4 regions of the Vibrio alfacsensis genome follow, and region 4 is predicted to be linked to each of the others. Evidence: predicted binding sites of a transcription regulator. Region 4 holds the regulator's gene; each other region holds the start of a gene.

Region 1 (3,886 bases), 740 kb from region 4:
ATATTGGGGCGAAAATCTCAAACGTACTTTCACGCATCGCAAGAGAAAAGCAGCCTTGATACTGTGCAGGATCGAATGAGCCTTGGTAGAGCAAACCGTTCATGCTCGATAGAATACCATGGATTGATGGCCCAATATTGAGCGCAAATGGGGTCGGAACTAATCGAGTTCCGTCACGATAGAAAAGCTCATCTTTTAGGATATCCCGCAGTTGACTGAGCGTTTTACTGACGCTCGATGGCGTAACATATAACTGTTCTGCTGCTTGAGTGACGCTGTGTGTCGTAAGCAGCATGTGCAAAACGGTTAGGTGCTTAAGGCTAATGCGTGAGAGTGTTAAATAGTCCATTCGACAGGCTAATTCGGGTTATTTTTCTCAGTATATCAAAATATTATTATGAAACATTTTTTTACGATTACTGAAGCACGAAAAAATAGGCGCTTCCATTCGTGCTCTATGCAATAGTTTGGCTCAACTCGGCCCTTGATGAGGGCGGTAGTGGCAATATCCTTTAGAGGACGAATTATTGGGAACAAAAGCCGGTCAAAATAAGGGATTGCGCCCAAGCGTGGGAGATGATTTACTCGCATTTCTTAAGTAACAGAGGTTTAAATAAACTTAATGGACGACCCCTTTAGTCGACTGAACAATTCACTGTATGGCTTCCAATCATCGGAGGCGTACTCATGTTAGAGCTTTTCATGCAACCAGAAGCGTGGGCTATCTTCGCGACCTTGTTTGCTCTTGAAGTTGTCTTAGGCGTTGATAACGTCGTATTCATCTCCGTTCTGTGTGAACGATTACCACTGCAACAGCGTAAACTTGCCCGCAACCTAGGTATTGGCCTTGCGGTGATAGCGCGCATTGTTTTGGTGTTCTCGATCTCTTGGATCATGCAACTTACTCAGCCATTAATCAGCTTTGGCGCTCATGCGTTTACTGGTCGTGATTTGATTATGATTGCAGGTGGTGCGTTCCTACTGGCGAAAAGCTTGAAAGAGTTGTGGAGTTGGTTAACACACACTGAACACGGTCACTCGACCCACGTCCGTACTGGCTTGGCAGTGGTTCTACTGCAGATCGTAGCGGTTGATGCGGTGTTTTCGATGGACTCGGTGATTACTGCGGTTGGTTTAACGAGCGAAGTACCCATCATGGTAGCGGCGATCATCTCATCGGCGATTGTAATGGTGTTAACGGCAGAAAAAATCAACAACCTAGTGACGCGTTACCCGGGCTTTAAGACCCTTGCTCTACTGTTTCTAGTATTGCTTGGTGGTCTGTTGATGGCAGAAGGCTTCGCTATTCACATCAACAAAGGTTACGTGTATTTCGCGATGGCATTTGGTTTAGTGTTGGAGATGTGTCATATCCAGCTTAAGAAAAAACAACGTCCAGTTATTCAAAGAATTCGTCCAATCCGACCTCGTTCTATTGCGCTTCAAACGCGATAACTGACTTAAATGCGATAAGTGAAACGCAGTCATTGAAGTCTATTAAGCCGCTCTTCTGAGCGGCTTTTTTACATGAAAAACTTTGGTTGACCAAACGGTTGTCGTTTCGATTAAAAATGCCATTTGTCGTTGTAGCACGCATTTTCTATATAGAAGCTCCCAAAATAAACAAGTGATAATGAGAATGAACAAACTGATCGATGCGTTAGCAACGGACGGATATTACATTTGGGATGATTTTCTTTCACAGCAGGAAGTGATAGAGCTACGTGACTGTATTCCCGAAAATTGGAAGAACGCACGTATTGGCCGCAATGATGATGTAACGCGTATTGAAACAATCCGCAGTGATAAAATTCAGTGGCTAAAGCGTGATATGGGTGAGCCCGTCACGTCTTTCTTAGACAAAATGGAAGCGATTCGCTTAGAAGCAAACCGCCATTTCTTCCTGGGTTTGTTTGAGTATGAAGCACACTTTGCGAAATATGAGAAAGGTGACTTCTACCAAAAACACCTTGATTGTTTTAAAGGCAATGAAAACCGCCGTCTAACCACAGTGTTCTACATGAACGAATCGTGGAGCGAAGAAGATGCTGGTGAGTTGGTGGTGTACGATTTGAATGACAATAAAATCGCGACGATTCCTCCGCGATCAGGTCGTCTGTTCGTGTTCTTATCGGAACAATTCCCACATGAAGTGTTGCCGACAAACGCTGAGCGATTCAGCATTGCAGGTTGGTTCCGTATCAACGGCGTAAAAGACAACCAATTGGATATCGCACACTAATCAAGTTGATGAGTTGAGGTTAAATAGTAGGGGTAGTGTTAAGCACTGCCCCTTTTTTATGTTTCGAATCGTGTTTTTACACTCATTCCATATTCTGTGATGTTAACGCATCGAAGTGATTGAAAAAGCGTCTAAAATAACAAGGCTTAACGATCTTTCAAATCGATTCAGATACGGAAAAGGAATGGGTATGCTGAAACATCTGCTCTATCGTGGTTACACTAATGGACTAAAAGTGGCTGCGCACATTCTTCCTATGCCTAGGCCTACGCTGTTTTCTGGAGCAGGCAGTGCTTATGAACTCATCGAAGCGATAGCGGAACTTGGCTTCAAAAAGTTGCTTTTGGTGACCGATGAGGGGTTAGCGCAAATAGGCATGGCGAATCAAATTTCACAAAGCGCACAATCGCAAGGCTTAGAGGTGGTCTTGTATTCAGAAGTGAAGCCCGATCCGACTTATGAACAAGTAGAAGATGGTTTAGATGTATATTATCGGTCACAGTGTGATGCGATCTTAGCGCTAGGTGGCGGCTCAGCAATGGATTGTGCCAAAGTCATCGGAGCAAGAGTGACCAATCGACGCCCAATAAAACGGCTAGCGGGGTTGTTCCGCGTTTGGCGAACGCCCGCACCTTTATTTGTTATACCGACGACATCCGGGACCGGATCAGAGGTGACCATCGCGGCGGTTGTTTCTGAACCCAATACACACAAAAAAACACCATTGATGGATCCTAAGTTGGTTCCGCTTATGGCTGCTCTAGATGCGAACTTGTTGCTTGGCTTACCGCCAAAAATAACGGCTGACACCGGCATTGATGCGCTTACCCATGCGTTAGAGGCATATATCTCTCGTAATGCAACGCAAGAAACGAAAGCCTACTCAGTCGCGGCGATGAAGCTTATCTTCGAATATTTGCCGCGCGCAGTTGAAAAGGGCAGTGACGTTAACGCGAGGCACAAGATGGCGATGGCGTCGTATTACGCGGGACTGGCGTTTACCAAAGCAAGTTTGGGCTACGTGCATGCATTTTCGCACAACTTGGGTGCGAAATATGGCTTACCTCATGGTATGGCAAATGGTTTGGCTCTGCTGCCAGTACTTCGTTTTTCTTTGTCTGAAATAGAGCCTCAATTGTCTGCACTAAGTGAAGCGTTAGAGGTGGGGGAAAGTGAAGAGATTCCAAGCGCACAAGCATTTATCGATAGAATTGAGAACTTGTATCAGGTTATCGGAATTGAGCAAGTGACAGATAAGGTCCAGACTTCAGATACGCAAGAGCTTGTGCGACTTATCCTAAAAGAAGCGCATTGGAACTATCCAGTTCCGAAGTTTATGAATGAGCAAGAATGCGCCCAGATATTGGCTGAAATATCTACATAGCCTTGGTGTAAATTATAATATACAGTTGTGGTTTATTATCCTTACACTTTACTTGACGTTATCATAAAGATCCTACAGAATCGATTTCATACCAATTTTGGCGTCTAATGACATGGGTTTTTACCCGATTTGATGCTGATGAATCTTATTAAGCCGTAAAGATAATTATACAATGAGTCGATCTAAAGTATTTGGTAGTACCCTAATCATTGCAGGGACTACGATTGGTGCTGGTATGCTAGCACTTCCTCTTGCTTCTG
Region 2 (3,886 bases), 1.4 Mb from region 4:
AGCTGAAGTACGTCGTTATTACTTCAGTAGACCGTGATGACTTGCGTGATGGTGGTGCAGAGCACTTTGCAAACTGTAACCGTGAAATCCGCGAACTAAACCCACACATCAAGATTGAAACTCTAGTTCCTGACTTCCGTGGTCGCATGGACGTTGCGCTTGATCTAATGAAAGACAACCCGCCAGATGTCTTCAACCACAACCTAGAAACGGCACCTCGTCTGTACCGTAAAGCTCGCCCAGGGGCGAACTACAAGTGGTCGCTACAGTTGCTGCAAAAATTCAAAGAGCAGCATCCAAATGTACCGACTAAATCAGGCCTGATGATGGGTCTTGGTGAAACAAAAGAAGAGATCGTAGAAGTACTAAAAGACCTTCGCGCACACGGTGTCACCATGCTGACTCTGGGTCAGTACCTTGCGCCAAGCCGTCACCACCTGCCGGTAGAGCGCTACGTTCCACCAGCAGAGTTTGATGAGCTAAAAGAGATCGCACTAGAACTTGGCTTCACCCACGCAGCGTGCGGCCCATTTGTTCGTTCTTCTTACCATGCCGACATGCAAGCACAAGGCATTGAAGTGAAATAAGCTCACGTTCATTTACGAATACCAAAGGTTGGCTCTGTGCCAACCTTTTTTGTACATGGCTAGTAGACACAGTCTAAAACACTGTCATTCCGAATGAGCCTAGGCGATATCAGGAATCAGCTTTCAGTGCACTCTAAGCTGATATTTCCATACGCTAGAAAAACAAAAAGGCCCTCAAATGAGGACCTTTAAATTGAGTGAACTTTCGAAATAGATGAGTCGAGCTCTAGGAGAACACACGGAGTTTGCTTCTAGCAAACGAGTATGTTCAACAACGAAATCGGCTCACTCTATGAAGAGAGTTACGCGTAAACTGGTAGACGCTTACAGATCTCCAGAACTTTCTGTTTCGTTGCTTCGATAACTTCCTCGTTGCCGATGTTATCTAGAACGTCACACATCCAGTTCGCTAGCTCTTTCGCATCTTCTTCAGTGAAGCCACGACGAGTGATTGCTGGTGTACCTACACGGATACCAGACGTTACGAATGGGCTACGTGGATCGTTTGGTACAGAGTTCTTGTTTACTGTGATGTTTGCTGCACCTAGTGCTGCATCTGCATCTTTACCTGTAATATCCTTGTCGATTAGGTCAACTAGGAATAGGTGGTTTTCTGTACCGTTAGATACGATCTTGTAGCCACGCTCTTGGAATTGGCCAACCATTGCTTTTGCGTTTTTCACTACGCGAGCTTGGTAAGCTTTGAACTCAGGTTCCATTGCTTCTTTAAACGCTACTGCTTTACCAGCGATAACGTGCATTAGAGGGCCACCTTGACCACCAGGGAATACTGCTGAGTTCAGCTTTTTGTACATGTCTTCGCCCGCATTCGACAGGATTAGACCACCACGTGGGCCTGCAAGTGTCTTATGCGTAGTTGTTGTAACTACGTGAGCGTGTGGTACTGGCGTTGGGTACTCACCTGCAGCGATCAAACCCGCAACGTGCGCCATGTCTACGAATAGGTAAGCATCAACTTTGTCTGCGATTTCACGCATGCGCTTCCAATCAACGATTTGCGAGTAAGCAGAGAAACCACCGATGATCATCTTAGGCTTGTGCTCAAGCGCTAATTGTTCCATCTCGTCGTAGTTGATTTGACCGGCTTCGTCGATACCGTAAGGAATCACATTGTAGTGCTTACCAGAGAAGTTAACAGGAGAGCCGTGAGTTAGGTGGCCACCGTGTGCTAGGCTCATACCTAGAACGGTATCGCCTGGGTTTAAAAGCGCCATGTAAACTGCGCTGTTTGCTTGAGAACCTGAGTGAGGCTGTACGTTCGCGTACTCACAACCGAACAGTTGGCATGCACGATCGATAGCGAGTGCTTCAGCTTTATCTACGTACTCACAACCGCCGTAGTAACGCTTGCCTGGGTAGCCTTCCGCATATTTATTCGTTAGCTGTGAACCTTGCGCTTCCATTACACGTGGACTTGTGTAGTTTTCAGAAGCGATAAGTTCAATGTGTTCTTCCTGGCGAAGGGTTTCTTCCTGGATAGCTGCGAACAGTTCCGCATCGTAATCTGCGATGTTCATATCACGCTTAAGCATCTGTATCTCCTGACTCAGATTAGTACTGAAAGTTGCAAAAAAACTGAATAATGACCTAACGCAAACGTTTTCGTCACTCTAATAGCGCGCATTCTACAGAATTTGATCTAGGTCATAAAGAGAAATTTACCATTTTCTCATGCAGTTTTTTCATGATGACAAGTAAAAAATATCATGCCGATATGGCAAGCACTTCGCCATGTTTGATTAAGTGTCAATTTTGCGCTTTACACCCTGTAAAACAACAATTACATAGGTTTACCGCAAATTTTACCCTCTAGCTACCGAAAAGGTCACCTTTTTACTACTATGCATGCCCAATTTATCTCCAATGACTGCACATTAGATGGAAAAACACTCAAGAAAAGAAGACTGGATAGCAATTCTTACGGGGACCTTTTTGGTTGCTCAAGGCGTTTTTTTTCTCCAATCCGCCAACCTCTTAACTGGGGGCACAACTGGATTGGCTCTGCTTATTAGTCAATTTACACCTTTTACCTTTGGTGTGCTGTACTTTTTAGCCAACTGCCCTTTTTACTTATTGGCTTGGAAACGTTTTGGCCGTCATTTTGCGATTAACAGTGCCATTTCTGGTGCTTTGGTTTCTGTCTTTGCCGATAATCTGTATTTACTGATTTCACTGGAATCTATCAATGAGATTTACTGCGCCGTAGCTGGTGGGCTCTTGATGGGCTTGGGAATGCTGATCCTATTCCGCCACCGCTCTAGTTTGGGCGGCTTCAACGTCCTATGTTTATTCATTCAGGACAAGTTTGGTATCTCGGTAGGCAAATCTCAGATGGCGATAGATGCTTGTATCTTGTTTGCGTCTTTCTTCTTCGTCACTCCGTGGGTTATCGGCTTGTCGGTTCTTGGTGCCTTTGCGCTAAACCTTGTCCTTGCGATGAACCACAAACCGCATCGTTATTCTGTAAGCTACGGTTCATAAGACTTAAAGACAAAAAGGCTTTGGGGAGCACTCCAAAGCCTTTTGTTTAGGACCGAAATCTTTAGGGGAAGCTTAATTTTTACTCTTCAATCAGCAAGATGCGAGTTTCGTAAGGACGCAATACTTGGTGATTAGAAGCAATCGAGCTGGTCGCATTTTGATAGTTGGAAAGCAGGTTCTTTGCTTTACTCATATCAAAACGATCTGGTAATACGCACTCCACTTCTTCACCGTAGTAGTTGTTGATACATAGCAGCGTTTGTTTATCGTTCTGACGTGCGTAAGCAAAAATACGTTTGTGCTCAGGCAGCAGGTCCTCGTAACGACCATCAGTGATCACCGGAACCTGTTTACGCAGTTCAATCAGACGCTTGTAGAAGTAGAACACCGAGTTCAAATCGGCAATCGCGGCTTCCGCGTTGATCTCAGAATAGTTCTGAGCCACCTCTAACCACGGCGTACCCTCAGTAAAACCCGCGTGTTTCGCGCTGTTCCATTGCATTGGTGTACGAGAATTGTCTCGCGACTTCTGTGCCAAAATCGCCATCATGTCGTCGTGAGATACGCCATCGCGATTGACCATGATGTCGTACATGTTCGTACTTTCAACATCGCGATATTGGCTGATTTCGGTGTAACCTGGGTTGGTCATTCCGATCTCTTCACCTTGATAAACATAAGGTGTACCTTGCATCATGTGCACCGATGCCGCGAGCATTTTGGCAGATTCAACACGGTATTGTTCGTCGTTACCTAATCGGCTCACAACCCGTGGTTGGTCGTGGTTACACCAAAAT
Region 3 (3,886 bases), 510 kb from region 4:
AATTGGTATATACCAGCCAATGAGATTGATCGTAATTTTATTTCAAATTGCTCTTATAGGGGAATTAATGATGTAGAAACAACCAATCGGAACGGTGAAATCGGTACGAATTAGATTGAATAATTTGAGATAATAGTGAGCCAGCTCATGATTGATTGATGAGTTTTCATTCAAGTTTCAATGTGACAATGATTCAAAAACTGGAAGTTTGATTATATGGGGGCAAAAAAAATCGGCCTATCTGGCCGACTAATAAAAACAAAGGAACGAAATTATGAGTAAATCAAAAGGAAAGCTACCCGACCATCGCCATCGGAGTCAGAATAAACAGATGGTTAGCACAGCTCATTCGGTCATGCATAACCTTAATCGGTTGCCCAAACTGCAAACACTTGTTTCCATCGAGTAAAAACTCATCCTGCCCTACGTATGCACATAGACTTGATGAATCTCCTGCCTCAAGAACGATAAAAACACCATCTGAGTATTGATTGTTTAAGAAAACCATATCGCCCTCTTCTGGTTCGTGGCCACAAGATTGAGCATCGAAAAACCAGCTCTTTGGTTGTACCGGTTTATGGAAGCGCTTGGCGGCAACACAATAAAGTGTCAGCTCAGCTTGGCGATATTCATTGATGTCCAAGCAGCGTATTCTTTCGCTATAGGTTTGAAATGCGCTGGCATCATCAACGGTAAATTCATTATGTGAGAAAGCACAGTTGACCAACAACTTACGGCTAAGGTTGGTTTGGAAGAGCATATCCTCTCCCAAATCCAGCATTAGATAAGTGCTTTGCTCATCAAAATACCAATTCCATTTGTCGCTGGGTTTAAGCATGATTCCGTTCTCTTTTGATTCATTTGATCAGTAGTAAGAGGTAAGACGCTTAATTACCTTCTCATAATTTCAAATTTTACAAATGAACGGCCAAAAAAAAAGAGGAAACCATATCCTCTTTTTTAGTAACAAGCGTCGAATTCTCAACGAGTTAATAGCATGTATTATAGATTCTTAACGATATCACGTACTAAGCCAGGACCATGATAGATGAAGCCTGTATAAACTTGCACCAATTGCGCACCTGCCATCATTTTCTCTTTAGCGGCTACGTAAGAGTCAATGCCACCTACCCCAATGATCGGAAGTTTATCGCCTAGTTGCTCATGAAGCTTACGAACAACTTCTGTCGAACGTAATTGAACAGGACGGCCACTCAAACCACCCGCTTCATTCGCGTGCTTCATACCTTCAACAATTGTTCGATCGAGCGTTGTATTAGTTGCAATAACACCATCGATGTTGTTCTTCACTAATGAGTCACAAATTTGAACAATTTCATCATCAGTTAAATCTGGCGCAATCTTAAGAGCCAGTGGTACATACTTACCATGTATTTCTGCAAGTTCTGACTGTTTTGCTTTTAGTTCAGAGAGCAATTCATCAAGCGCCGCACCGTATTGAAGAGAGCGAAGTCCCGGAGTATTTGGAGACGAAATGTTCACCGCAATGTAGCCTGCGTATTCGTACACTTTCTCCATACAAATCAGGTAGTCTTCTGCACCTTTCTCGATTGGTGTGTCTTTATTCTTACCAATGTTGATCCCGAGAACGCAATTAAATTTCGCTTTCTTTACGTTTTCAACAAGATGATCGACACCTTCGTTATTGAAGCCCATTCGATTGATAATACCCTCAGCTTCAAGAAGACGGAACAATCTTGGTTTGTCATTACCTGGCTGAGGTCGAGGTGTTACTGTACCGACCTCGATAAAACCAAAGCCCATGGCATCAAAAGCTTCTATACATTCGCCATTTTTGTCCAAACCCGCAGCTAAACCAACAGGATTACGGAAAGTAAGTCCCATACATTCTACTGGACGATTTGGTAATTGTTGGCGATAGAATAAATCAAGTGGTGTGCCGTTAAAGCGCTGGAAGTTTTGAATTGCAAGATCATGTGCCTTTTCGGCATCAAGTTGGAAAAAGCCAGTTCTGGCTAGACGGTAGAGCATTGTGCCTCCGAAAGAAAAAAGCCCCGTGTAAACGGGACAATATTATTTACCCTTTTCCAAAGTAATTCAATGAAAATGATTGAATTCTGCAAAATAACATATAAACCCAGTGTTTTTTCTGCAAAATCATGAGGTTATTTTCACTTCTCCAATGCATTTTTGCTATTTATCTTTATTTAGCAAACGATTTCTTCCATAAAAATGTGCTACATTGAGTGACGACGTAACGGATCGCTTTGGTACAAGCCATCCGTTATAAGCAATTGGTTATAAACGATTGATTATAAATAATCTATTTGGTCATAAAAAAGGCCCCAATAATTGGTGTCCAACTATTGGGGGCCAGTTCAAAACTAGGCTTCTATCTATTTACGTTCAATTCTATACATTAAAGGTTACACATATAGATTGATAATGATGCAACACTAGGAAGACAAATCACTAGATGAGCAGTTGAGGTTTAAAAGCACCAACTCACGTAACGCAACTGAGAATTTGGCAAACTCGTGTACAGAACCAACTTTAAACTCATTAAGTATGCTCTCCCAACGTTGCAAAGAAGACTCATTACTTAACATCCAATCTTCAAGTGCTTGCATCACATCTAACTCTTCAACTGTACAGCCACAGCTCAATACTTGTGCCGTCAACTGACGTTGTTGCCAATCAAGATCTTCCCTAAATGCTGCTCGTGCTAATGCTTGCCAGTTGTTATCGACAGCTTGACCGTTGATCTGTTTTAAGAACCAGTGCAAAGATAAGCGATCGCCCAAGTTGAAATATAGCTTCGATGCTTGCTCAACCGTTTTTCCTGTCTCGCTTGCAACCGCTGAAATATCAAGTGCAGATTGGAGGCTTGAAAGACGAGCAACATGGTGCGCTAATCTCTCTTCTACCCCATTATCAATCCATTTTTGAGCCAATTCATTGTGTTCTTTAACTTCTGATTCAACGAGCATCTGATCAAGTGTTTTAGTAATCACATGCACATCCTTTTTGTACATGTCGATTAACTCACTGACTCGACTTTTCGCGCTACGATTGCGTAACAACCAACGAGAAATTCGACGCAATGCACGACGAACATAAAACATGATTTCATATTGGGCCTGTGCTGTCGCAATATTATCTAGTGCTCGCGTTTGTTGAAGAATCTCCGCAAGCTCAAAGATTTCACGGCTTGCACTATAAGCATTTGCTATATCTACAACCGATGCCCCTGTCTCTTCTTGCAATCGAGTGACAAAGTTGCAGCCCATTTCATTCACCATCTGATTCGCAAGCGCAGTAGCAATTATTTCTGCACGAAGTGGATGTTGATTCATCTGTTGCTTATAGTTACGGCGTAACTCACTTGGGAAGTACTCAACCAGTTGTTTAGCATGGAAATCGTCATTTGCTATTTCATCAACGGCCAATTGCTCTTTGAGGACCATTTTTCCATAGGCAACGAGAACAGATAGTTCAGGTCTTGTTAAACCTACGCCCTGTTTTTCTCGTTCTATTAGTGTTTCATCATCAGGAATGTACTCTAACCCGCGATCCAAATACCCGGCTTTTTCCATAGTATGAATAAAGCGCATTTGCTCTTTGACGATGCCTACACCTTGTTGTTCAGTCACGGAAATAGATTCAGATTGTCGATATGCGTCATCCAATACGATTTCGCCGACTTCGTCCTCCATAGATTCTAGAATTTGATTACGCTGCTTAACGGTAAGATCGCCGTTTGAAACTAGACCATTCAAAAAGATCTTAATGTTAACTTCGTTATCCGAACAGTCTACGCCACCTACGTTATCAACAAAGTCCGTGTTTACTCGTCCCCCTGTCTTCGCGTATTCAATACGACCCAACTGTGTCATGCCCAAGT
Region 4 (3,886 bases):
CACTTTCTGTCTTTTTTATTCCAAGACGTATTCTATTCATAACTAGTAACATTTCTAGTCATAGATACATTAAAAAGCAAGATTTTGCGATTTTATTGATTCAAAGCAAGCTTATTTGTTGCCATTAATAACTAGGCATAATTACCCATAAACAATAACAATTATAGTTACTGCTATTCATTTTAATTGTTTACACTTAAGAGATTATACTCAAGTGACTTCAAGATGCCGCCTTAAGTGCATCATTTCAGGAGCAAAAAATGCAAGAAGTGAAAGCTTTTAACGAAAAACGCGCCGAAATTTACTGGTGGTTTTCTAGCCTATTCGCTAAAGAACTTACCGAAAAAGACCTAGAGAGCTACCACAGTGTTGAAATCCGAAGTTTTTTAGCTGGCCTAGGTGAAAACGAATCCCTAAAGACATCAGTCGATGCATTGGTCGATGCACTCAACCGACTTCAAGATCGTGAAGACGCTCAACTCGAACTTGCCGCAGACTTTTGTGAGCTATTTCTGAAAACAGAAAAACACGGAGCACTTCCATACGCTTCCATGTACATCGGTGAGTCGGGTCTTCTAAACGATAAGCCAGCAGAAGAAATGGAAAAACTCATGGCGGACTTTGGTGTTCAGGTCGATGAAAACCTGAAAGAACCAGCCGATCACCTTGCTGTAGAGCTCGACTTCTTAGGCAACATGATCATTCGCTCTAACGAACTCGAGCAAGAAAAACATATGGAAGAAGCATTCGTGGCACAAAACGACTTCATCCAAAAGCAACTGCTTACTTGGTTACCTATGTTTGCAGCAAAATGTAAGCAATTCGATGAGTTTGGCTTCTACGTTAGTGTTGCTCAAATGCTGATCGCTTTCTGTAAACTGGACAGCGACTACCTTCTTGGTGAATAATTGCGGGCTATTTTAGGGGGACTCGTCATACAGCCCCCTTATTTTATTCGTTTGTTTCTCACTGGTTCAGAGAAGTACAGTGAATTTAGCCGTTAAAATGTGACATAAAAAGCACAAAACCATCGCTGAATATGTTGCCAGCCTGCTCACATAGGTCTAAAATGTGAGCGCAAACGATTAAATATGATTTATATGTAAACCGCTGAAATATAGCGGTTTTTGTGTTTTATTACTCTGCTTGCTGAGCCATTCCTTGTATCACTAATCAAGGAATATATTTCTCAGCAACCAATGTCGCTACAAATCTTTTTATACCGATTTCGGAACAACCACTGCCGAACCTATCAGCGTTGCTTTTTCGTAACTGCTCAGTTTGCGCAAGACACTAAGCGCATGGTTGTCTTCACTACGGTATTCAGTAACTCGATACAGGACATCATTTATGGCCACAATTAAAGACGTTGCTCGCTTAGCCGGCGTTTCAACCACCACAGTGTCGCACGTAATTAACAAAACTCGTTTTGTTGCTGAGACCACTCAAGAAAAAGTAATGAAAGCGGTTGATGAGCTCAATTACGCGCCTAGTGCTGTTGCTCGCAGCTTAAAGTGTAACTCAACGCGCACTATCGGTATGTTGGTTACTCAGTCAACGAACCTTTTCTTCTCTGAAGTGATCGATGGCGTAGAAAGCTACTGTTACCGTCAAGGCTATACATTGATCCTGTGTAATACTGGTGGTATTTACGAGAAACAACGTGACTATATTCGCATGCTTGCAGAAAAGCGTGTCGATGGCATTTTAGTGATGTGTTCTGACCTAACGGAAGAACTACAAGAGATGCTAGACCGCCACGCAGACATCCCTAAAGTCGTGATGGACTGGGGCCCTGAAAGCTCAAAAGCAGATAAGATCATTGATAACTCGGAAGAAGGTGGCTATTTAGCGACTAAATATCTAATTGATAATGGTCATAGCGAAATTGCATGTTTAAGTGGTCATTTCGATAAAGCAGCATGTAAAGAGCGAATTGCTGGCTTTAGACGTGCAATGGCAGAAGCAAACCTTACCGTTAAAGAAGACTGGATTCTTGAGGGTAACTTTGAATGTGATACTGCCGTTCTTGCTGCAGATAACATTACTGCAATGGAAAAACGCCCGACTGCAGTATTCTGTTTTAATGACACCATGGCACTAGGCTTGATGAGCCGTCTGCAACAAAATGGCATCAAGATCCCTGAAGACATTTCTGTGATCGGTTACGACAACATCGAACTTGCTGAATACTTCTCTCCACCGCTAACGACGATTCACCAACCAAAACGTCGTGTAGGTAAAAACGCATTCGAGATCTTACTTGAACGTATTAAAGATAAAGAGCACGACAAACGTATTTTTGAAATGCAGCCAGAGATTGTAATACGTAGCACAGTAAGCAAGCTCAACTAATCAATAATGCAGCTAAGTAATAAGAACTAAGCAATAATGACCGATTTGAAGCGCTCCTTTTAAGGGGCGTTTTTTATGTTCTGAATCCACCCTTTCGTCCTATTTTCTAATCATATTGGATTGGATTTAGGCAAGTAACATTGCCATAGGTGAAGCGATGAGCAATTGACTAATTTCGGGGTAGACAGCCCAGAGCACTTCGCTATAACATACTGTTTTAATTCAATGTATTTGAATTCGTATTTATGGTGTTGATAGGCATATCTAACCAAGAGATATGAAATAACACTCATTAAATACCCCTTTTTAATTGAACTAATGTCACACTTCCATATTCAGGATGTGATGTTAATTCAATGAAAGCAGTATTCTGATACCGTCACGCACAGGGCAAACCATTCGAAAGAGTGGGACGCAAAGCTTCCGGCCTTAACTATTTGTTTTTGAAGACCGTTATTTTTTAAAAACGGCTGTTTTTTTGAAGACTGCTATTTTTGAAGACTATCGTTTTTAAAGACTGTTTTCGATGATGGTTATTTTCAATCATCGTCGTATCAGTAGAAGGTAGCGGGGTTACCGATGGCAAATATGCATTTAACGAGTTTACCCTTTAATGACATTATAACTGCATGCATTTGCTATTCTCTCGGACCTGATTTTTGGTGGCGTAATACTAATTACACCGAGATAACTCATCATGGATAAACCGATACTCAAAGACTCTATGAAGCTATTTGAGGCACTTGGTACGATCAAGTCGCGCTCAATGTTTGGTGGCTTCGGACTGTTTGCAGATGACACTATGTTTGCACTAGTTGTAAATCATCAATTGCACATCCGAGCGGATCAGAAAACTTCATCTACTTTCGAGACTCAAGGACTTAGACCTTACGTCTATAAAAAACGTGGCTTCCCAGTGGTAACGAAATACTATGCTATTTCTGACGAGCTATGGGATTCAACCGACAAAATCCTTGATGTTGCAAGGAAGTCTCTAGAAAGCGCCAAGCTTGAAAAAGAACAACAGGCAACAACAAAGCCTAACCGACTAAAAGATTTGCCAAACCTACGTTTAGCGACTGAACGCATGCTTAAAAAAGCAGGCATCGATTCGGTAGAGCAACTAGAGGACAAAGGCGCATTAAATGCGTACAAGGCAATTCAACAAACTCATGCATCTAGTGTAAGTTTGGAATTGCTTTGGGCCCTTGAGGGAGCGATCAATGGTACGCATTGGAGTGTAGTACCACAAGAACGCCGACAAGAACTCATGAATGGCCTTTCCTAATCCGCTTCATAAGATTTAAAACATAGCCGCAGTTTTACACTGCGGTTTTTTTTGAAATTTTTTTTCGCCCAGTTCTGTCTTATTCTTTAACAAGCTAAACGAGATGAATGATATGAATAAGAAACTGATTTTAGGGCTTATCCTACTCGCGGTAATCCTCCTTTTAGGTATCAACTTCGGCCAATACTTAACATTAGAAAATGCGAAAGCGCAGCAGGAAGCGTTGAATACTCTCATTGAGGA

Evidence for each region. The regulator PurR, encoded in region 4, represses purine synthesis genes. The targets are predictions, from matches to a motif close to TNANGNAAACGTTTNCNTNA.
Region 1: the regulator PurR is predicted to act here: its motif matches at 1,543-1,562, upstream of VA249_RS06530 (2OG-Fe(II) oxygenase).
Region 2: the regulator PurR is predicted to act here: its motif matches at 2,197-2,216, upstream of glyA (serine hydroxymethyltransferase).
Region 3: the regulator PurR is predicted to act here: its motif matches at 2,189-2,208, upstream of pyrD (quinone-dependent dihydroorotate dehydrogenase).

The regions. Positions count from the first base shown of each region.
Region 1 is NZ_AP024165.1:1,332,070-1,335,955, forward strand. It holds gene VA249_RS06520 (LysR family transcriptional regulator) at 1-349, opposite strand, end outside; gene VA249_RS06525 (TerC family protein) at 688-1,455, shown strand; gene VA249_RS06530 (2OG-Fe(II) oxygenase) at 1,640-2,242, shown strand; gene VA249_RS06535 (iron-containing alcohol dehydrogenase) at 2,433-3,626, shown strand; gene VA249_RS06540 (aromatic amino acid transport family protein) at 3,799-3,886, shown strand, end outside.
Region 2 is NZ_AP024165.1:717,242-721,127, reverse strand. It holds gene lipA (lipoyl synthase) at 1-587, shown strand, start outside; gene glyA (serine hydroxymethyltransferase) at 890-2,140, opposite strand; gene VA249_RS03295 (YitT family protein) at 2,487-3,089, shown strand; gene treC (alpha,alpha-phosphotrehalase) at 3,169-3,886, opposite strand, start outside.
Region 3 is NZ_AP024165.1:1,560,385-1,564,270, forward strand. It holds gene VA249_RS07565 (cell division protein ZapC) at 296-838, opposite strand; gene pyrD (quinone-dependent dihydroorotate dehydrogenase) at 1,003-2,013, opposite strand; gene VA249_RS07575 (NAD-glutamate dehydrogenase) at 2,439-3,886, opposite strand, start outside.
Region 4 is NZ_AP024165.1:2,074,776-2,078,661, forward strand. It holds gene torD (molecular chaperone TorD) at 261-908, shown strand; gene purR (HTH-type transcriptional repressor PurR) at 1,351-2,355, shown strand; cyclic di-GMP riboswitch class I at 2,735-2,816, shown strand; gene VA249_RS09555 (TfoX/Sxy family DNA transformation protein) at 3,053-3,643, shown strand; gene VA249_RS09560 (TVP38/TMEM64 family protein) at 3,756-3,886, shown strand, end outside.